DNA from 4 places in the Ferdinandcohnia sp. SAFN-114 genome. Region 4 is predicted to be linked to each of the others. Evidence: riboswitches for the same ligand, from Rfam matches in the RefSeq annotation. Region 4 holds a riboswitch; each other region holds the start of a gene.
What was found. Region 4 has a riboswitch for S-adenosylmethionine ahead of ACR65M_RS02420 (iron-containing alcohol dehydrogenase family protein). Riboswitches for the same ligand answer to the same signal wherever they lie in the genome.

Region 1 (6,158 bases), on a different contig from region 4:
TATCGGGAGGTTGCGACTGCCCCTGAACAACATATTGCTACGGTACTACTTTCAGCAAACATAGATGTGCACGCTGAATACTTACTTTAGGCCAAGCGTGTATCCTATACTTTTTCAATAATTATGGTAAAATAAACAACAATTAACAAGATAAAAGGTTGTTGTAAAGATGAAGGAATGGAATGAACACGAAATTGATACTCACCTCACGAACACGGGGGAGTTTTGGCTTTATTTATTCACTCCGATGTGCGGAACCTGTCAGGTAGCTTCGAAAATGATGACTGTCGTCGCTGAATTGTTACCAAACGTAATAATCGGTAAGAGCGATCTTAATTATTTACCAAAGAAAGCAATCAATTGGCAAATTGAAAGTGTTCCTTGTTTAATGCATGTAAAAGAAGGAAAAGTTGCGCAAAAGTATTATGCCTTTCACTCAGTTCCTTACTTGGTTGAAATCTTATCAAAAACATAAGCCCAGGAATGGATATCAGCATTCTTGGGTTTTTTTATTGAATGTGCTATGCCTTACAATTTTCTACCCAAGGAAAATTTTAAACATATTACCTAAAACAACTCCGTTTATCGTGCTTCTTTGTACTCATACTAAAAAGAGTACTATAAAAAAGGGAAACTCATGAATTGGAAATTTCCTAAAAGTTGGGGGAGACATTCATGGAGTCAATATGGCTTGAATATGCCTGGGCATTGTTAATCCTAATTGGTTTGGAAGGGTTATTATCAGCGGACAATGCTCTAGTTCTAGCAATCATAGCCAAGCATTTACCTGAAGAACAGAAAAAAAAGGCAATCAATTACGGAATACTCATGGCTTTTGTTTTCCGTTTTGGAGCACTTTTTGCTATTTCCTTTATAGCAAACGTTTGGCAAATACAAGCGATAGGGGCAGCTTATCTTCTTTATTTAGGATTAAAGCATATCATCCAAGCAAAGTTTGGTAAGGAAAATAAGGACATTCATAAGGATGATGAAAAAGAATCTGCTGGTAAAGGATTTTGGCCAACTGTAGGAAAAATTGCATTAGCGGATCTTGCTTTTGCTATTGATTCAATCTTAGCTGCGGTTGCTCTAGCCCTTGGTCTTCCAGAATCACCTCTTGGCAATTTCGGTGGTATGGATGGAGGGCAATTCATTGTTATTCTTCTTGGGGGTATTGCTGGCCTCGTATTGATTAAGTTTGCTGCAACTTGGTTTGTGCAACTTCTTGAGAAGCGACCTGCATTGGAAACAACCGCATATGCAATTGTCGCCTGGGTCGGTGTCAAACTTGCTGTAATTACCCTTGCTCATGAGGATATTGGTATTTTAGACCATGATTTCCCGCATAGTACTGTTTGGACAATTATCTTCTATGGAGTATTAGTTGGCATTGCACTACTCGGTTGGTTTGCACCAAGTAATAAGAAAACGCTTCAAGAAGGCAATGCATAAAAAAAGCGAAAGAATAATGTCTGTTTAACTGCGATAATCCAATTGGGTTATCGCTTTTATTTATTTTAAAAATATACATCATTTTTGTATTCGGTATATTGCAATTTGTCTAAAAAGTTGTATGATATTTAGGGAGTCGAAATATCATATTTATCACATAATTATAGGAGCACATATGAGCATTGTCACCGGATGGAAAACGCAATATAAAGCATACAATCAAAACATCAAACGATTTATCCTAGCAACTGTTTTTACACAATTAGGCATGGGTATGTACACAATCATGTATAACTTTTATGTAAGAGAGCTAGGTTACTCCGAGCAAACGAACGGAACAATTATTGCAATGACTGCTTTAGCATCTGCCTTAATTCTCGTACCCGCAGGGCTTATGAGTGATAAATTTGGCAGAAAGAAAGTGATGGTTCTTGGAGTTGCGATTTCTACATTCGCCTTTTTTGCTAGAAGTATACTAGAAATTGATCAGTTACTGATTGGAACTGCATTTATTACAGGGGTGTCGACTGCATTTATTCAAGTATCTGGAATCCCGTGGTTAGCGGAAAACTCCACATCTTCACAAAGGGTTCACCTTTTTAGTTTTCATTCAGCAATCATGATGGCCGCACAAGTAGTAGGAAATATTGCGGGAGGGGCATTTTCTGATGCCTTTCAATTTATCTTTCATTTGAGTGGACTTTGGAGTGTAAGAATCACATTATTAATTGCAACTATCATTTATATGGCTGGTATTTTACCGATACTTAAAATGAATGAACAGCCAAGGAAACAACCTGAGATTAAAACAGTGGCGTCATTTAGGCAGAAGCTGCGAACAAATAAATCACAAATAAAGTTAATTGCGATGTTTGCATTTGCTCAAATGATCATAGGGTTTGGATCAGGATTAGTTATTCCTTACCTAAATTTGTATTTTGCTGACCGGTTTTTAGCAAGTAATACAGTAATTGGTCTCATTTTATCATTGGGACAAGCAGCAACAGCGATCGCGATGATTATTGGACCAGCCATTGTTAGTAAGGTAGGAGAAGTAGTTGTTTATCTACAACTATCATCATTGCCTTTCCTCTTGCTGACAGGGTATACCGAAAATCTTTACATAGCGGCCATTGGCTTTTTATTTAGACAAGCCTTAATGAATGCAGGAAACCCGATCCAAGCATCTCTTGTTATGGGGCGGGTTGATGATTCTATGAAAGGACTGGCCAACTCTGTTAACCAAATGGTATTTTCATTAGGCTGGGCTTTAATGGGGCCAATATCAACCTCGATTGTGATGCTGTATGGTGCTTATTGGGGCTATGCTTATGTTTTTACAATTACATCTGTCTTATATTTAATAGGTTCTCTCTATTTCCTATTTGTTTTTACTGGGAAATCCTTTCAGAAAGAGGAAAAACAAATCGCGAAAATATCTTAATATGTCGTATTTCCCGGGAAAAATGGACGAATTTTGTAGCATTAACATGAATGTTTAATTAGTGTTGTCGATTTTCACAAAAAATACAAGTAATTTGGAATATCTTGTTTTTTCAAAATATTTTCATTGACTTGTGAATGAAAAAGGGTTAACATCAAATTAATCATAAAAGTAAAAACTTAATAGTTTATCTTATCAAGAGTGGTGGAGGGAATGGCCCTATGAAACCCGGCAACCGGTATTTACACGGTGCTAAATCCAGCAGGCTTTTTTTGCCTGAAAGATAAGAAGAGAGACCATACATACAACCTCTTCTTATCGAAGAGGTTTTTTTATTTAATCAAAGAGGGAGAGATTAATATGAGTGAAAAACAAAAAAATTTCAGACCAGAAACGATTGCAATACATGGGGGTCTTGAGGCAGATCCAGTAACCGGTGCTAGAGCAGTTCCTATCTACCAATCAAATGCGTTCAAATTTAATACTACTGAACATGCAGCAAATCTCTTTGGATTAAAGGAAAACGGTTATATTTATACTCGAATCCACAACCCAACTACTACTGTTTTTGAAGAAAGAGTAGCTCAATTAGAAGGTGGAGTAGGTGCATTAGCAGTTGCTAGCGGAATGGCAGCCATTACGACTTCAATCCTTAACATTGCGGGAGCAGGAGATGAGATTGTATCTGCTTCTACTTTATACGGTGGAACGTATAATCTATTTGCTAATACTCTACCTAAATATGGAATTAAAACGCATTTAGTAGATCCAAAAAATCCTGAAAATTTCCGTCAAGCAATAACACCAAATACAAAAGCAATCTTTGCTGAAACAATCGGAAACCCTAGCTTAGATATACTAGATATTGAGGCAGTTGCTAACATTGCTCATGAAGCAGGTATTCCACTAATTGTTGACAATACTTTTGCAACACCATATTTATGTAGACCAATTGAGCATGGAGCAGACATTGTTATCCATTCAGCTACAAAATGGTTACTAGGTAATGGAACAACCATGGGTGGAATTATAGTAGACGGAGGTAAATTCGATTGGAATTCACCAAAGTTCCCTGGATTTACAACTCCAGATCCTAGTTATCATGATTTAGTCTTTGCGGAAGCATTGGGACCAGTAGCCTTTATAATTAAAGCAAGAGTTCAACTACTACGTGATTTAGGTCCAGCTATTAGTCCATATAATTCATTCCAATTCAATTTAGGTTTAGAAACATTGCATGTTCGAATGAAGGAGCATATTGCGAATACGAAAAAAGTTGTTTCTTATCTTAAAAATCACCCTGGGGTTGAATGGGTGTTGTATCCAGGTGAAGAGGACCATCCAAATAAACAACTAGCTGATAAATATTTACCAAAAGGTGCAGGAGCGGTAATTGTATTCGGTATTAAAGGTGGAAGAGAAGCTGGCGAAAAGCTAATCAATAGTGTTGAGCTTTGGTCACATGTTGCAAATGTAGGAGATGCAAAAAGCTTAATTATTCACCCTGCTAGTACTACACACCAACAATTGAGCCCAGAAGACTTAAAGGCATCTGGTGTATCAGAGGACTTAGTCCGCTTATCTGTTGGTATTGAAAATGTGGAAGATATTTTAGAAGATTTAGAGCAAGCCATTAAAGCTGCAAATGGAACCAGTTAAGCCTTATCAGTGCCGACTGCATAACTGAAAAATTGTTCACAATATTTTCGTTGACACCCTTATATAGAGATGATAAGATTACTCTCGTGTTGTTTTAGTATGATAATAAAAATTAAATAAATCTGATAACTCTTATTTAGAGTGGTGGAGGGATGTGCCCGATGAAACCCAGCAACCGTCAACGTCTGTTGAAAAGGTGCCAATTCACACAAAGCTTTGGGCTTTGGAAGATGAGAGGAAGGAATCACAAAATTGTGCCTTTCTGCTCGTTTTTGCAGAAAGGCATTTATTTTTATATGCGTGGCATATTTGAATAATTATTATCTTTATTTATTTACATTATCGCATACACTAAACATAGTTTTCTCTGAATAGAAGGTGTGACAACGTGATAACACTAAAAAATGTTAAAAAGATTTATCAAACAAATACAAATTCTGTAACAGCAGTTAACAATATTGACCTTCAGATAAATGAAGGTGAAATTTTCGGAATCATTGGATACAGTGGCGCGGGTAAAAGTTCACTCATCCGTTTATTGAATGGGCTTGAAACTCCAACAGAAGGGAATATTTCTGTTGCTGGTCATAATATCACGTCCATTAAAGGAAAAGCATTACGTGATGCTCGTAAAGAAATAAGTATGATCTTTCAGCACTTTAACCTACTATGGTCGCGAACAGTTAGGGAAAATATCTCCTTTCCCCTGGAGATTGCAAAGGTGCCAAGAACTAAAAGAGAAGAACGGGTAAATGAGCTTATTAAGCTTGTAGGACTGGAAGGAAGAGAAGATGCTTACCCATCACAGCTAAGTGGTGGTCAAAAGCAAAGGGTTGGAATTGCAAGAGCACTTGCCAATAATCCGAAGGTTTTACTATGTGATGAAGCAACATCTGCATTAGACCCTCAAACAACTGACTCTATTTTGGACTTGCTAGTTGATATTAATGAGCGTTTAGGGTTAACAATCGTATTAATTACCCATGAAATGCATGTGATTCGTAAAATCTGTCATCGAGTTGCAGTAATGGAAAATGGGAAGTTTGTTGAACAGGGAAGAGTGCTTGATGTATTTAAAAAGCCTCAAGCCAACATTACAAAACGCTTCGTTCAGCAAGTGACAGAGCCTGAAGAAACAAAAGAAACGGTTGAGAATTTATTAGATCGTTATCCAAATGGAAAAATGGTTCAGCTTAGCTTTGTTGGTGAAGATGCTGAAATGCCATTAATTACAAGATTAATCCGAGATTTTAAGGTGGAAGTGAATATTTTACAAGGGAAAATTTCACAAACCCAAAATGGATCTTATGGAACATTATTTATACATCTTGATGGTGATGCTAATGAAGTCACTTCAGCCATCGAATTTATTCGACAACAACGAGTAGAAGCTGAGGTGATTGAAAATGCTTGAACAATTTCAAGAATTACTTAAATGGGAAAAACAAGTTAATGATTATCAAGCACTCAATTGGGGGAATCTTTGGGAAGCAACTTTAGAGACTTTATACATGACCTCAATCTCCGTGCTTGCTACTTTTATAATTGGTTTATTTTTAGGTTTAGTTCTCTTTTTAACAGATAAAGGAAATGCATGGGAAAA
Region 2 (6,158 bases), on a different contig from region 4:
CAAATAAGGGTTCAATGGCATTTTGAATATTTCTGCCGACGGGGCATTCCGGATTAGGATTGTCATGGACGCTAAACAGCTCTCCTTCTCTTACTACATCAACTGCCTTATAGACATCTAGCATTGTAATCTCTGTTGATTTTCTTGCGAGTTTTGCACCTGCAACTCCCGGGTGTACTTCAATTAAGTTTGCTTTTTTAAGCATTCCCATAATTTTTCTAATAACTACTGGATTTGTATTTACACTTGATGCTAAAAATCCTGATGAACATTCCCCCTCTTTCGATAACTTTATGAGGGAAAGTATATGAATTCCAACAGAAAATCTACTACTGATGGACATCGCTGTCACCTTTCTTTCATTCCTAATCGTACGTTTATTATACCTAAAAGTTGAATGTATTGACATTAACTATACATGTAACTATAATCATTACATGTAATCAATATAATTACAAGCTAAACCACATAGGAGGTAACTATAATGAAAATTGGAATTATTGGTGCAAATGGTAAAGCAGGAAGCCTAATTTTAAAAGAAGCAGTTAAAAGAGGACATGAAGTTAAAGCAATCGTTAGGGATGCATCTAAAATACAGAACAATCAAGTATCTGTTTTAGAAAAAAATATTTTTGAATTAATAAAAGCTGATGTTGAGGATCTCGATGTAGTAGTTAATGCTTTTGGTGCGCCACTTGGAGAAGAACAAGCCCACGTAGATGCCGGCCATGCATTAATTGAGGCTGTTAAAGGAACAGATACAAGAATCATAGTTGTTGGTGGTGCAGGAAGTCTTTATGTTGATGAGGCAAAAACCCTTCAACTCATCGACACACCAGAGTTTCCAGACTTTGTAAAACCAACAGCCAATGGTCAAGCACGAAATCTTCAAGAACTTAAAGAAACAGCAGATATCACTTGGACATTTATCAGTCCATCTGCAGTATTTGATTCAGAGGGAAAAAGAACTGGTACTTATCAAACTGGTAAAGACAATTTACTCGTTAACTCAAAAGGCGAAAGCTACATTAGCTACGCTGACTTTGCCATCGCAGTAATTGACGAAATCGAAAACCCCAAACACCTTAACCAAAGATTTACAGTCGTCGGCGAAGCTTAATGGGACACAGGGACAGGTTCCTTGTCCCAGAACAGGACAATGCGGTACCTCCTGTTAATTATCCCCACAGTCATACGGAAGTCTATTTCATCCTATGCCTTTTATTCTATTATTTTAAGAGGCAAACATATGAAAAACAAAGTATTTCCTGCAGAAATCGAAGTCATTTCTACAGAGGACCCTTTTGGTTTCATCTTAAAATCAAATTTGGAATTGAGAGACAGGTTGATTAACCCCTTGGGTTATGAATCTTGTCTCTTTTTTATGCCCCCTTTTCGCGTCCTTATTTTTTACGAAATCATTACATTTTGCAAAATTTCATAAATACAAGTAGACACATCGGAATAATATGGTTAAACTATAAATAACATCCATTACGTCTAGGGTGTTTCATTTGTACAAACTTATAAAAACTTATCAAGAGAGGTGGAGGGGCTGGCCCTGTGAAACCTCAGCAACAGATTCGTTGAATACTGTGCTAAATCCTGCAAGCTAACAAGCTTGAAAGATAAGTGAGGTTACCCTAATCATAAAAAAGCCTCTTCTTATCTTGTTATTGGGTCTTTTGAAAGCCAATTACGAAAGGAGAGAGATGATTATGGCTATATTAAAAGAAACTGTTGAGAAACGTAAAAATGAGATCATTCGGAAACTAATTGCGTGTAACATGTATAAAAAAGATGGAAAACATCTATTTGAATTATCCCTGCCCGAATTAGAACATGAGTACTTTAAAATTCAATCTAAAGGACATCCACATACTGGTTACGGATCAATACGTTGGAAAAACTTTTAAAAGTCTTTCCTTGAAGGAACAAAACTTGTTTCAAATTAGAATAAAATATGCCAAAAAGCTTGGATCACCATATGTGACCCAAGCTTTTTCATTTCCTAATATGCTGTCCAACCCGCATCCCCGGTGATGACTGTTCCGTTGACAAAACTTGCGTCATCTGATGCAAGGAATAGTGCAATACTTGCGATTTCTTCCGGTTTACCTGTACGTGGATTGATAGCCAATCCTGGCATAATACGGCCCATTCCAAAATCACTTCTGCCAGTCATCGAAGCACTGATATTAGTTTCAACACCGCCTGGTGCAATCGCGTTACAACGAATCCCACTTTGAGCATACATGAAACCGGTGTTTTTCGTGAATCCAACTACCGCATGTTTAGAGGCGGTATAAGCAGCACCAGCTCTTGCCCCTTGAAGTCCGCCTGCAGATGCTACGTTGATAATAACCCCAGCCTTTTTCTCTAAAAAGATTGGCAGTACTTTACGGGTTGCGCGCATTACACTCGTTGTATTTACCGCAAAAATTCTTTCCCATTTCTCGTCTTCAATTTCTCCAGCTGGTTCAAAGTTGTCCATAATTCCTGCATTATTTACTAAAATATCTACTGTTCCATACTTCGTTACAGCAGAATTAATTAAGTGTTGAATATCTTCTTCTTTTGCAACATTGGTCATAACAGCGATAGCTTCTCCGCCATTTATCTTGATTTCATCAACAGTTGCATTAGCAGCTTCAATATTAATATCTGAAACGACTACTTTTGCACCTTCATTTGCGTACAGAATTGCAATTGATTTTCCCATACCAGAAGCGGCACCTGTAACAACTGCTACTTTTTTCTCTAGCCTCATGTTCATTCCTCCAATTATGATAGAATGCATTTTAATAAACAGTTGTACGTTAATCAACAACTATCTATAGTATAATAAGAAGAATAATACGCTTACAATCAGCAAAACCATGATTAAGTGTTTACTAATAAACAAATATATATGAATTTGTCTAGTATTTTTGTTTTATCAAACATGGGAGGATGTTTATGTCTAGTAATAATGACTATCTTGACCGCCGAATTGTAAAGTCAAAGCGAGCAATGAAAGATGCATTACTATCCTTAATGAATGAAAAAGACTTAAAGAAGATTTCGATATCAGATATTGTACGGGTTGCGGACCTAAATCGTGGTACATTTTATAAGCATTTTCAATATAAAGAAGATATTCTACATGAGATTATGGATGAAGTCATCACTGACTTGATTGAATCTTATCGGGAACCCTATAAAGGTGTTGAAGTATTGGAAATTAAAAAACTATCTACGTCCGCGGTAAAAATATTTGACCATGTCTTTAAATACGCAAATTTTTATACACATATCGTCAGAACACACACTTTAACAGGCTTTCAAAATAAGTTTTGTACCGTCTTAAAGGATCTCGTCTTAACTGACTTGCATGACGTACTCACCAATCAAAAAATTGATAGGGAGATTCACGCCAATTACCAAGCATATGCAATATTAGGGATGGTCGTAGAATGGATTAATGGCGGGTTTAAATACAGTCCACAATTCATGGCAGAACAACTCCTCGAAATAGTCAAATACAATCGGGCTGATTCTGTTGTGAAACCAGTGAAAAAATAATATGGGACAGTTAACTGTCCCTAGCATTTTTATTTTATCCAATGATCTGGTCTAACTAAAAAATTCGGTATTTTTGTATGTACATTTCCTCTAGCTGAATTGATTTGAGACTGTGTTAGAAAAAGAGCATCATCTAGGTTTGCATGACTTAAGTCTGCATCACGAAGATCAGCACCAATAAAGTCAGCTTTTCTTAAATCAGCATGGCTCAGATTAGCTGCTATTAGTAGAGTTCCTCGGAAGTTAGCACCCTGCAAATCAGCCCCTTTTAGATTGGCACCTACGAAATCAAGACCCTTCCGTTTCTGTTTCTCTTTCCTTTTTCCGGTTAAATCTTTTCGGTATACTTCACTAGTTTCTTGTAAGTATTCATTAACCCTCTTCTATGGGAGACGATGTCTAGCCGTATAATTTCTTTAGGGGCTTTCTTCGTTAATTGTAACGTTTCGTTGTATAGACTTTGCATACTAAGATGAAATGACTGAGTTTCCCTCAAGTTTAATGCTTGATTGAGATACCAAAGCATTTCATGTAGTTGTTGTACAAGTGGAAATACCTCGAACATTTCACTGGCTCGCTCTGAATTGTCTCTCCAATCATTACCTTTATAGATTGTTTGTGAGACATGTTGACCGGCTCCAAAGCACTCATAAGAAACACATCCACGAAACCCTTTTTCCCTTAATCCCTCATGAATTTTACAACGGCTATCTGAACATAAATTGCGACATGGCTCTCCACCATCTTTATTAAAGGGAAAATCTGATGATTTCCCATAAGGTAAGGCTACACAACATAATCCAAAACAATGAGTACAATCAGATTTAAAATAATCATTCATACTAACACTTCCATATTACCTTGATATATCCCAAGTATAAATGAAGATATAATCAATTTATACAATTATTTGGGACAACAACCTCTACTGTCCCGTTGTTAGCTGGTGAGTTGGTCTATCCCTATTCGCTTAACGAATTTATAAAATTGCTCCCGCTTTTTACCCTGCTCTGCATATGTAGAAATGATATTTTCGATAGAACCATAGAGTTCTTCTGGTGTTAGGTTCTCTTTCAATAAAGTACCAACCTCAGCATCCTTTCCTTTTGCTTTCCCACCAACATATAAATGATAGTGATCTCTGATTTTCATGATCCCGATGTCATTAACAAGCGGCTCACCGCAGCCTACCGGACAACCCGTATATGCCACCCTAAGTGTAAATGGTACAGGCTTCCCAGCAATACGGCGATTAACTTCCTTTGCAACTGGCATGCCTTCTTCCTCTTCCCCTTTGCAAAAATTGCACGTTCTTAAACTCTTAACGAAGTTTCCAACTGGATAACAAGTTAATCCTACCCGCTCGAATTCTTCAATGATTTCATCCTTTTGAAATTCAGGAATTTCAATGTATAGCTGCTGGAATGTCGTCAGTTCAAGCTCTTCATCTTCATTCATATATTTAGAAATTGCTACAAGTTGCTTTGCATTCAACTTTGCACCAAATCCAATGCCACCATTAATGGCAATCTTTATTTTTTTCACATCTTCATCCATCCTAAACACACCCCTATATTAATACACCCGGTAGGTATATATCACGTAATATTAATAGACTATTTGTATCAATAGTTTACTATACCCCCCTAATGTATGTAAACTAATTTTGACACCTGAACAAACCAAAAAAGCAGCCCTATAGACTGCTTTACTAAAATCACTTTATAAAAGTAGCGTCACCAACATCCACATACATCGCTTCCCCACTGGTTGCGTCAATCGCACGGACGTGACCAACTGTATTTGGAAAGTCTGCTACATAAGCTAGACTATAAACAGACATCCCGTCTTCATCATACTCACGGATAAACATTCGTTCCATTTTCAAATGCCTTTTATATATTTCTTTAGCATCATCAACTGAAATGATAGGCTTGGTCGGTAGATTACTATATAATTCAAGGGATGGTACGTCCAAGTTGAAATGAGTTATCTTACCTGTATATCTCCCAACCTCGATTACTGTCACATGATTAACAACTCGCAGCCCTTGATGGAATAAATGAACATAGAAGGTGTAAGTTTCCTCAACTTCAATGTATTCCTCATCCCAATCATCAAACTCCTCTTCAAACATTTCAGCTTCATTTAAATCTTCTTCAAGCTCGATTGCTTCTTCCTCATCCGCAAATACATCATCGAACTCATCATTTTCCGTTTCAAAGATCTCAAGTCTAAATCGTTCATGTGCATCAGGATACAGTTTAAACAACAGACCCATTGCACGCTCTTGGGCATTCTCTAAGCCAATATCTTCCCCACTATTATCATGTTCTTCCCCATTTTTAACTTGTAAAAGGAACCCATCCTTCTCACCAAAACATAGCTTTATCACATGATTGGACTCTTCTTCCATATCAAAAGAATACGAATCTAGAGATACTTGCTTGGACCAAACTTCAACCCGTTTCCCATCCAATACTTGCTTATGCAAAAGTGTATAGTCAGTTGTTAGACCGACTAATTCGTATACATCCTTAACTGAGCACTCTCGTTTTTCTATAGTCAAATCCGTTGGATATTCTTCTTTTATA
Region 3 (4,617 bases), on a different contig from region 4:
CGAAGCTACCTAAACTTCAGACACAACCGCGCAGATTTTACCTATGCCTGTCCGAAGTCACCTGAACTTCGGACACAACCGAGTAGATTTTACCTTAGCTAGTCTGAAGACACACATACTTTCGGACACACCCCCTCAAAATTTGCTATTGCAAGTCCAAAGCTACCTAAACCTCAGACACAACCGAAAAAATTTTACCCTTGCCTGCTTTGTCTAGCTCTCAGGCACCATCGGCTCTAGGTCACAAGCCAATCACCTTTGAAAGCAAAGGACGCCTTCTGTCAGCGCTAATCTTATGCTTATCGCCAATATACGGGCGTGAGCGAAGCTTTGTTATTTACGGAAGTAGATAACCAGCCGCTTGAAAAATGCTGTACCAATCTTCGCGGGATAACTGGACTTCACTTGCTTTCACGGAATCCTTTAATCGCTCGATATTCATGGTTCCAATTACCGGCTGCATGTTGGCTGGATGACGTAATAGCCACGCAATTGCAATAGTTGTATTGGATACGCCGTATTTTTCAGCAATTTCATCAATTTTTTGATTTAATTCTGGACATTTTTCATTACCGAGAAAAGGTCCTTCAAAATAACCATATTGAAAAGGTGACCATGGTTGAATGGTAATGTCATTCAATCGGCAAAAATCAAGGACATCTCCATCACGGTTAATGGATTGATCAATTTGCATATTAGTTGTAACACCACTTGCAATCATGTGGGCATTGGGGATACTTAATTGCAGCTGATTTGCAACAATTGGCTGCTTTACATATTTTTTTAATAACTGTATTTGCATCGGCTTTTGGTTAGAGACTCCAAAATGACGAACCTTCCCTGATGATTCCAACACATCAAATGCCTCTGCAACCTCTTCAGGCTCAACAAGGGCATCTGGACGATGTAAAAGTAAAACATCAAGATAGTCCGTTTTAAGACGTTTTAAGATTCCATCTACGGAATTAAGTATATGTTCTTTTGAAAAGTCAAACATTCCTTTTCGAATGCCACATTTGGATTGAAGAATGATTTTCTCCCTCACGTCATCGTTCATATGTATTGCATCTGCAAAGATTTCTTCACAAGTGCCACTTCCGTAAATATCGGCATGGTCAAAAAAGTTTGCTCCGTTTTCTAATGCCGTTTGTACAAACGCTTCCGCCTCAGGCTTTTCTAATGAGTTGATTCTCATACACCCTACTGCTATAACAGGAACCTCTAGTGAACTAGTGCCGAGTTTTATTTTTCGCATTGTGTTAAACCTCCAAGTTTTAATATAGGAATATTATTACTGTTACCCATTTCTAGTTTACATATTTCGCTATTGATTGGAAAGTATAGATAAAAGGAGGTTAAGTAATGAACCAAATAAAACGCTTATTCATGCTGTTATTATTAGCATTTCCGATGTTTTTCTTAGCGGGTTGTGGGGATGACGAAAGACCTGAGGAAGGCGAGGAAATTGAAGAAATTGAAGAGGAAGATGAAATCGGTGACGGCGAGATTGATGATGAGTAGAATATAAAAGGAGTTCTCCCAAAATCGGGTAGAACTCCTTTTTTTAGTTATGCAGTGGTTGTTGCTGTTTTAGTATCTTTTTTCGTATGAATTCGTTTTGTTAAGAATGGTACTGCAAATCTATCTACACCGTAGTAGTATGTTGCAGCGCCTGCAAATAAGAGAATAACTGCTAATGTGTAAAGTACTGGGTTTGTGCTAACTGTTCCAGCAAGTAAGAAGTTTAGGTTCATGAATGCCCCTGCAATTAATGCTGGGATTGTTGCAGCACCTAAGATTAATCCAAGTCCAACTAGAACTTCTCCCCATGGAATGAGTACGTTAATTATATCAACGTTTGGAACGGCAAAGCCTTCTAGGAATGTTGCATACCAACCTGCTACTGCTGGGTGTTCGCCACCAGCCTTTGCAAGTGCTCCTTGGAGGAATCCGCCTGCGTCAAATCCTCCAGTCAATTTATGAAAACCAGCTTCTAGCCATTGAATACCTAACCATACACGTAATACTGTCCAAATAACTGCCATTTTAGGTCCTTTTAAGAATGTTCTCATCTTAATCTCCCCTTTTATTTAATATTGTGAAACTATTCACAAGTTGTTATAAAAAAATATGATCGTTTTAGCTGCCAGCTTGGGTAGTTAGTTTGTGAAGTTTTTCACTAACTTTCTACACTCTTAATATACAATGGATTTTCAATTAAAGCAATGGGCTTCACAAATATGACACAAATGTTTTTTGATTGTATTTATAGTCTCAAATTTAACGTTTTGTATAGGGAATGATTATAATCACCGAAAATTTTAATAAGGGAAAATTTTTCAAAAAGTGTTTGACTTTGGGTATTTTACACTCTATAATCCATTTATAAAGTAAAACTAGAACGTATTAATTTAATAAAGGACTCTTATCCAGAGCGGTGGAGGGACATGGCCCTACGAAACCCGGCAACCTTCAAGATTATTCTTGAAAAGGTGCTAATTCCATCAGGTAAAATTACCTGAAAGATAAGAGGAGGAAAAAAGCCCTCTTCTTACTAGAAGGGGGCTTTTTTCATCGTTAGGATATGCAAGTTAGAAGTTGTATTAGTACTATTCCTAGTTTTCCTATAAAAATACTGGAGGTACAGACATGAAGAAAATAAGCGTTATTTTTATTGCTGTATTACTGTTGATTGGAATTGCAGGTTGTTCGAATAGCACAAGTAAAGCGAGCCAAGGAAGTGAAAAACCTAAAAAAATCACATTAGATTATGCTTTTTATTCGCCTACGAGTCTTGTGTTAAAAGAGTTTGGGTGGGCTGAAGAAGCATTCAAAGAAGAGGGAATTAAGGTTGAATTTGTTCTAAGTCAAGGAAGTAATAAAGCATTGGAATTTTTAAATAGTGGAAGTGCGGATTTCAGTTCATCTGCAGGGGCAGCTGCTCTAATGGCAAAAGCAAAGGGAGCTCCAATTGAATCGGTGTATATTTACTCAAAGCCAGAGTGGACTGCGTTGGTCGCAAATAAAGATTCAAAGATTCAAAGTATAAGCGATTTAAAAGGGAAAAAGGTTGCTGCAACTATCGGGACAGATCCATATATTTTCCTATTACGCGCCCTTAATGAGGAAGGGTTAAGTCCATCAGATGTTGAAATCGTTAACCTCCAGCATGGAGATGGAGCGGCCGCGTTATCTTCTGGTCAAGTGGATGCATGGTCGGGGTTAGATCCTCATATGGCAAGAGTTGAATTAGAAACGGATGCGAACCTTTTTTACCGCAATGCAGATTTTAATACGTATGGAACCTTAAATGTGCGTTCTGAGTTTGCGGAGAAATATCCCAAGTACGTAGAAAAAGTCATTGAGGTCTACGAAAAGGCTCGTAAATGGGTTTTAGAAAATCCAGAGGAAACAGCGGAAATTTTGGCAAAGTCCGCAAATATTGATATTGAAGTTGCTAATAAACAATTAAATGAACGAAATGATTTTTCTAATCCTGTTCCTGGTGAAATACAAATTGAGGCATTAACCGAAGCAGGTAAGGTGCTTCAAGCGCAGGAAATCATCGGAAAAGATGTTAAATTGGATCAACTAGTTCAGGAATTGATTAATCCTACGTTTGCGGAAAACGTAATTAAACAATAGGGATTGTGCCTCTTTAAAAACGGCACTTCCTCGTGATAGGAGACGGTAAAATGAGCACAAAAGGCGGAGCGTTGACTAGACAAATTAAGGTGAAATCGAAGCGTGAGTTTGTATTATCAGGAAGTCTAAAAGTAGTTCTACTTGGGAGTATCATCCCGGCTATTTTAATCGTGGTTTGGCAATATTTAAGCCACATTGGTGTCCTTGAAGGTCATCTTATGCCGGCACCAACGGTTATCCTTGCGAAAATAATTGAATTTGCTGGAGATGGAAGTCTGTGGAGCCATATTGGGATTACGTTATATCGCATCTTTTTTGGGTTTCTCATTGGGGTAGTTGCTGCTGTTATATTTGGTTCATTGGTCGGCTATTTTAGAATTGCTGAACAGTTACTAGACCCGATGATTCAGGCTTTCCGTTCGATTCCGTCCCTTGCTTGGGTACCTCTTTTTATCTTGTGGATGGGGATTGCAGAACCATCAAAAATTACACTAATTGCGGTTGGGGTATTTTTTCCGGTTTATTTAAACATCGTGTCAGGCATACAGGGTGTTGACCGAAAGTTGATTGAAGTAGGGAAAATCTATAATTTTTCATCGTTTGAGTTAATTAGAAAGGTAATATTGCCTGCATCCCTTCCTTCTTTTCTAGTTGGAATCCGAAGTGGGCTTGGGCTAGGTTGGATGTTTGTCGTTGCAGCTGAATTAATGGGCGCTAGTCAGGGGATTGGATATTTGCTTGTTGTTGGCCAAAACTCCTATTCTCCTGAGACGGTCATTGCAAGCATCGTACTATTTGCGATTTTAGGTAAAATAACAGACTCCATTTTGAAGAAAACAGAGGAAAAAACTCTTCACTGGCAGGATAGCTTTGTGAAGTAGACCTGAAAGGATGAGTATAGATGCTGGCAGTTCAAAATGTTTCTAGAACCTTTTCGAATGGTACGACAGGGTTTAAAAATATAAACCTTGA
Region 4 (6,158 bases):
ACTGCCTTGAGTTGGTTTGTCAGTCCACAATCGTACGTAACGAGCATTTGTTAATGATATACTGTGTTCTGAAACACCCGCTGTATTATCCGTTACCTTAATAACTTCTATCCAATGTTCACCGTCCGTGCTGGCCTCAATTCGAAATGCCTGTGTGTTGAATGCTTGTGGCTCCCCACCGGCCTGTGCATGACGCACGACGAACTTTGATAGCGCATATTGATTACCTAGATCAACCTTTAACCAATGTGGTGCTTCACCTAGGGCACACCACTTACTGTTGTCCGTTATTTTGCCATCAACTGCGTAGCTTGCAGCTTCCGTCGCTGCACACTGACCACTTGCGGTAGCAGTTTTGTTTAGAGCAACATTTTCAATATCCTTAGCTGCTTCGGAAATGGTTATCATCGCCTCTTTAGTCAGAACACTTTCTCCCTCGCTGTTCCTCGCAACCAAGGTAACGGGGTATACGCCCTCTTCAACATAGGTTACAACCGGATTTTCCTCGTGGCTGACGGAAGGTGTACCTCCTTCAAAATGCCACTCAACTTCTTCTGTAACTTCTGTTGAAGCATTGAAAAATTGGATATCCTCCCCTGGCCCTGCAATGGTTTTTTCCGCAGAAAAGTCTGCTTCTGGCTTTGGATATGGTGGCCATTCAAACGTAACCGTGTTTGGCTCACTTCGATTAAATTCCTTGTTTACGGTAACAATCTCTAAGGTTGTGCTATTTTCTTTTCCATTTCGTTTAAGATTAGAAAGAAAATACACATGGTTTGGCGTTGTGCCGACTAACTGCTTTTGATTGTTTGGTAATACTCGATAAATTTCGTAATGACTAATATCGGAATCAGACGGCTCCCAAGCAAGTGAGATATCAGAATAGATTCCCTTGTTAAAGCTGATCTCATTAATTTTGCTTTGTTCCGGGGAGTAAATATGTTGTTTGTCCTTTTTGTTATAAACTTTAATTTCTCCAATATTCGTTGTAAAGTATTCCACATTCTCGTTACCGTCAACTAAAAGTGAGATAGCTGCGATATTATGACCTTTGTGCTTTTTCAACTTTATCGTTTCAGTCATCCACTGATTATGACTTTGTTTTTTAATATCGAAAAATGTAAACTGGTCAGGATTGTCAACGAAGCTGACTCCTATTTTCATATTAGGTTTTTTCATATCTGTTTTGTAGGTTAGAGCGATTTCCGTATCTTTTTGAATCGGTAGATTGGTTTTATAAAGCTTAATATGAGTAGGATTGCTTTTATCAATAGCACCTGAAAGCTTTAATGAACTTCCCCCGTTATAAGCGATTTCCCAATCAAAACCAACATCAATTGCTTGTCCGCCCTCTTTTATCCAACGCCAGGTTGGCAGGATATCTTGTAGACTACGATTATTCCAGGATTGGTTACTTACCTTATTTCCATCAACTGCGAAAAACTTTCCGCTACCAGTATTAAAATGTGTGACAAAAGGTAATTCCTTAATGACTGTTTTGGCTGTGAAATAGTGAGCAATCCCTTTCCATGAGCCATTGTTAGCTGTGGTTGTAGGATTACTAGACTCACCAACCCAAAACTCATTTTCCTTTTGATAGAACTGTTCAATACTTTCGGATGTCTTAAAGGCCCAATCTGGGCGGTAAATTCCTAAAGATGTTAGTGGTGTTTTGCCTTCAGGAAAGATTCCCTGCCAAGGAACCTTTGTACTTGTTCCATTTGCTTCTACATCGATTCCAGTAAATAAATCATAAGGGCTTCTTCCTATTTCCTGTGCTTTATTAAAGGATGATTGTTGGTCCCGCCACCAAAAGTTCAAAAACATACTGTCGGATACCCGCTTCTTTCCGTCCTGTAAAAAGCTACTGTTTTTATCTGTCAATGCATTTTGCCAATCGATATTCCCGTCTTTTGTCATTGAATCATACCACATGATATGCATGTCTTCCTGCTTATGCTTCTGCAAATAAACAAGGAACTTTTGCATTTTTTGTGCCACTTCTACATCTTTGACATCTGTTTCCTGATTAATAAACCAACCATCAAATCCATAATAGTTCGCTACCTCTAATAGTTTATCTGCCGCTGGAAAAGAACCATCTTCCCGCTGGGTCAGCATTTGGTTCACCCATTCCTCCTTGCCACCGTAGACAATAGGTGGGAAGAAAACGTTTCCTAAAATAGGTACACCGTTTTTATGAGCAGCATCCGTTACATCTACACTTGGTGGAACAATAATTCCTTCCCCTGAAGAACCTGCCCAATACACCATAAGATCTACATATTGCCAATAACTAAATGTATTGGCAAAAAAGTCTTCTCCTCCCTGAGAAGGAACCCCGCTAGTGGTAGGGTTAAGGGCAGATAAAGCAACTAATTTTGCTTCTGACTGTGCATTTTCATTTACTTTATAAAGTACCTCCCGCTCTGCTAATGGAGTCTGGCTACGGTTATAAATAGCATCTTGATCCTTATCTGGTGCCCAGTCTAATAGTTGTTCCGGATACCAATAGGATGATTCCGGCTGTTTAGCAAAGGTTGCACTTGGTGCCAAAATCATAATACACAAGCAGAAAAAAATACCCATCCAGAAACACTGCTTTTTTTCAAACATATTCCATCTCTCCCTTTCCATTTCATTTTTCTATCTAACGAAGCTTAAAACATGCCCTCTGTTCTATGCCTCCCTACAAAGTTAATGAAAACACTTACAAAATAAAAGGTCCGTATTTACTATCTTCTATTAGCTGCTTTTTCTATTAAAATAGGGGTGATAACCTCCCCCATCAGTGATTTTTTATTTTATAGAAGCTTTTTCCATTATTTCTAAAATTACTCCATAAAAACACCCATCCCTTTTTTATATAGGTAAAAATACATGAGCATTAGTTACCATTACAAATTTCCTAATCATTGAAAGATAAAATGTATTAAATTTAGTAAAAATATAGATAACCAATTTTCAAGCCATATTAAAAGCCTTCCGATTCGCTCGGAAGGCATTCTAACTAATTCAATTTTTGGATATAAACAAAATGTTGATGATATCGGACAAAACTATAAATATATTAGACAAACCCAAATTATGATTTAATTAGTCTGAGTGTTTTAAGGTCTTTTACACTAGATGCACCAGCCAATGCGATGGAAACCTTTGTATCTTGAATAAAGTTGCCAAGCACCTTCTCTACACCTTTCTGTCCTGCAGCTGCAAGTCCATATACAAACGGTCTGCCAATAAAGACCGCATCCGCCCCTAACGCAAGTGCCTTAACAATATCAGAACCTCGTCGAATCCCACTATCAAATAAGACAGGAATTTCACCCTTTACCTCTTCCACTATAAGTGGCAATGCATCAATGGCTGAAATGACACCATCAAGCTGCCTACCTCCATGATTGGAAACAATAACTCCATCTACACCATTCTTAACCGCAAGTCTAGCATCATCCGAACTAAGAATCCCCTTTATTAAAATTGGCAATGAGGTCCGTTCCTTTAAATCAGCGACATGAGTCCAGTTAAGTGAAGGATGGTGAATATTATCTAAGATTCCTTGAATAATAGACTCTAAATCTTGACTATCTAAAGAGGATAAGAATACCGAATCCTGTTCATAATTCGCTTTCCCTACCCCAAGCTTTAATGGTGAAAAACGATTCTTCATATCTTCTTCTCTCCAGCCCATCATAACTGTATCAACAGTTAAAACAATTGCTTCGTAACCCGCCTCCTCTGCTCGTTTAACCATATTAAAGGAAATCTCCTTATTATTTGACCAATAAAGTTGAAACCATTTTGAGCTACTACCGGATACCTTTGCTACATCTTCAATCGAATAGCTTGAAACAGTGCTTTGGACAAAAGGCACATGACAAGCAGCGGCTGCTTTTGACACTGCCAATTCTGCCTCTTCATGTGCCAGCTTTAACATTCCAACCGGGGCAAGTAAAAAAGGATGGGGGTATGTTTTTCCGAACAAGGTGATGCTTGTATCAATATTTGATACATCCCGTAAAATCCTTGGTACTATGGAATACTTGTTAAATGATTCTTGGTTTTGCCTCAATGTCACTTCGCCACCTGCTCCTGAACGAACATACCCAAAGCCTCCAGCAGACATTTTCTTTTTTGCCTCCTCCTCTAATTCCACATAGGAGACCGGAAAATATTCATCCTTCACAATATTCTCTATGTACGCATCTTTAACTTTTGATATATTCATTGTATAAAGCCTTCTTTCCATATTTATTGTAATTACCCTACTACTTAAAAATGGGGTAGTCAATTGGAGTTTTGACAATTTAGAAAAAAAAGATTGACTTACCTTTTAAACAAGTTTAATATCAAAATAATAAATTTCATAACAATCTCTTATTAAGAGCGGCTGAGGGACTGGCCCTGTGAAGCCCGGCAACCATTCATGTTAAACGAAGACATGAACAGGTGCTAAATCCTGCAAAATACAATGTATTTTGAAAAATGAGAGAGGTGCTACTTCTAAAGTATATCCATGCCTCTCTTTATGAGAGGCATTTTTTATTATCTGGTAAATTACTTAAAAGAATGGAGGGATGAATTATATGTCAACACAAACAGTAAAAGGAGCACCCGGTCATTTTAGAATTGGTGAAGGGATCCTTAAGGAACTAGAACCCCTTTTATCTGAGTTAAAGGTTCAAAAAATTCATATAGTATGCGGTAAGAAGGCCTGGAATGCAGTATCCACCTATTTGCCTGAGAAAATAACCAATTCCCCTATTTCGAGCTTTACTTTCATTGAGGGTCACTGCACTTTAGAAAAGGTTGAAAGTATTTCTAATCAGCTATCAGTAAACTCAGTTGATGCAGTTATTGGCATCGGAGGCGGAACTGCACTAGACACTGCGAAGGCTTCAGCAATTAATGCAGGTATAAAATCAATATTGATTCCAAGCATTGCATCTACATGTGCGGCATGGACTCCACTTAGTGTCTTTTATGACCAAAATGGAGTTTTTACACACTACACTGAATTCCCTCTTGCCAATACCTTAGTACTTATTGAGCCTGCTGTTATTGCCTTAGCTCCAGTAAAGTACCTACGAGCAGGAATTGGTGATACACTAGCGAAGTATTACGAAGCAGAGGCATTAATTTCTGCGTTTTTCAAAAATCAAGAGCTACCGGTTTGGCTAAAGGTTTCAAGGTTCTCAGCATCTATTTGCAGAGATGTTCTACTACAGGATGCCACAGCAGCTATCCAATCTACCTCTGAAGGAAGTGTCTCTGATGAACTGGTTAGAGTAATTGAGGCCATTATTATGACTGGCGGTATGGTCGGCGGCTTCGGTGGAAAGGCAGGAAGAGTAGCAGGAGCACATTCCATTCATAATGGCCTTACTGAAGCAAACCAAGCCAAAAACTTTTTACATGGTGAGCTTGTTGCATATGGAACTCTGGTCCAGTTAGCTCTAGAAAATAAAGAACAAGAGCTTTTAAGACTATCAAGCTATTATCATGAATGGGGACTTCCAGTAAATTTAAAAGACTTAAATATTGATCCGGAAAACAAAACTCTTTTGGAAGCAATAATTAAAAAGGCAACTCTCCCACAAGAATCTATTCATTTTATGGATATAACTATTTCAAAGGATGCACTATTATCAGCTATAAGTAAGGTGGAAAATCTTACTTTCTCTAGAGTCAATTGATAGAAACAGAATAAGCATAAATACAAGCCATAATATTAACATAATACGAAAAGAGGAATAAACATGAAAAAGTGGTTATTTGCTAGTTTATTAGTTTTAATTATCTCGGTTCTTGCAGCCTGCGGTGAAAGTAGTTCAAGTGGTTCAAAGGACGAAAAAGCAGAAGGTTTATATAGTGACGAAAAGCTGGTTATTGGTGTAACTGCAGGCCCTCACGAACAAATTCTTGAAAAGGTAAAAGAACTTGCTGAAAAAGAAAACCTAAATATTGAAATAAAAGTCTTTACCGATTATGTTATGCCAAATATTGCTTTGGATGAAGAAGAGCTTGATTTAAATATCTTCCAAACTGAGCCGTACTTTAATGCATTTAAAGAAGACCGTAATTTGGACCTTATAAAATCGTTTGATACTGTTACATTCCCAATGGGTGTTTATTCATTAAAGGTGAAGGATGTTTCA

Region 1: linked by a shared signal. The riboswitch ahead of ACR65M_RS19565 (O-acetylhomoserine aminocarboxypropyltransferase/cysteine synthase family protein) and the one ahead of ACR65M_RS02420 (iron-containing alcohol dehydrogenase family protein) in region 4 are both predicted to bind S-adenosylmethionine.
Region 2: linked by a shared signal. The riboswitch ahead of ACR65M_RS07090 (Fur-regulated basic protein FbpA) and the one ahead of ACR65M_RS02420 (iron-containing alcohol dehydrogenase family protein) in region 4 are both predicted to bind S-adenosylmethionine.
Region 3: linked by a shared signal. The riboswitch ahead of ACR65M_RS26365 (aliphatic sulfonate ABC transporter substrate-binding protein) and the one ahead of ACR65M_RS02420 (iron-containing alcohol dehydrogenase family protein) in region 4 are both predicted to bind S-adenosylmethionine.

Annotation. Positions count from the first base shown of each region.
Region 1 is NZ_JBPFDQ010000071.1:853-7,010, forward strand. It holds gene ACR65M_RS19545 (toprim domain-containing protein) at 1-90, shown strand, start outside; gene ACR65M_RS19550 (thioredoxin family protein) at 170-475, shown strand; gene ACR65M_RS19555 (TerC family protein) at 676-1,452, shown strand; gene ACR65M_RS19560 (MFS transporter) at 1,502-2,896, shown strand; SAM riboswitch class I at 3,086-3,186, shown strand; gene ACR65M_RS19565 (O-acetylhomoserine aminocarboxypropyltransferase/cysteine synthase family protein) at 3,257-4,555, shown strand; SAM riboswitch class I at 4,685-4,792, shown strand; gene ACR65M_RS19570 (methionine ABC transporter ATP-binding protein) at 4,944-5,969, shown strand; gene ACR65M_RS19575 (methionine ABC transporter permease) at 6,067-6,158, shown strand, end outside.
Region 2 is NZ_JBPFDQ010000015.1:53,033-59,190, reverse strand. It holds gene ACR65M_RS07100 (Rrf2 family transcriptional regulator) at 1-343, opposite strand, end outside; gene ACR65M_RS07095 (NAD(P)-dependent oxidoreductase) at 485-1,120, shown strand; SAM riboswitch class I at 1,532-1,635, shown strand; gene ACR65M_RS07090 (Fur-regulated basic protein FbpA) at 1,719-1,916, shown strand; gene ACR65M_RS07085 (SDR family oxidoreductase) at 2,012-2,770, opposite strand; gene ACR65M_RS07080 (TetR/AcrR family transcriptional regulator) at 2,959-3,564, shown strand; partial or broken gene ACR65M_RS07075 (pentapeptide repeat-containing protein) at 3,594-4,405, opposite strand; gene ACR65M_RS07070 (nitrite reductase) at 4,504-5,121, opposite strand; gene ACR65M_RS07065 (YcdB/YcdC domain-containing protein) at 5,282-6,158, opposite strand, start outside.
Region 3 is NZ_JBPFDQ010000159.1:95-4,711, reverse strand. It holds gene ACR65M_RS26380 (aldo/keto reductase) at 338-1,255, opposite strand; gene ACR65M_RS26375 (hypothetical protein) at 1,363-1,521, shown strand; gene ACR65M_RS26370 (Crp/Fnr family transcriptional regulator) at 1,569-2,072, opposite strand; SAM riboswitch class I at 2,423-2,532, shown strand; gene ACR65M_RS26365 (aliphatic sulfonate ABC transporter substrate-binding protein) at 2,650-3,645, shown strand; gene ACR65M_RS26360 (ABC transporter permease) at 3,696-4,526, shown strand.
Region 4 is NZ_JBPFDQ010000004.1:96,527-102,684, forward strand. It holds gene ACR65M_RS02410 (endo-beta-N-acetylglucosaminidase) at 1-2,562, opposite strand, end outside; gene ACR65M_RS02415 (alpha-hydroxy acid oxidase) at 3,086-4,228, opposite strand; SAM riboswitch class I at 4,375-4,492, shown strand; gene ACR65M_RS02420 (iron-containing alcohol dehydrogenase family protein) at 4,587-5,696, shown strand; gene ACR65M_RS02425 (MetQ/NlpA family ABC transporter substrate-binding protein) at 5,760-6,158, shown strand, end outside.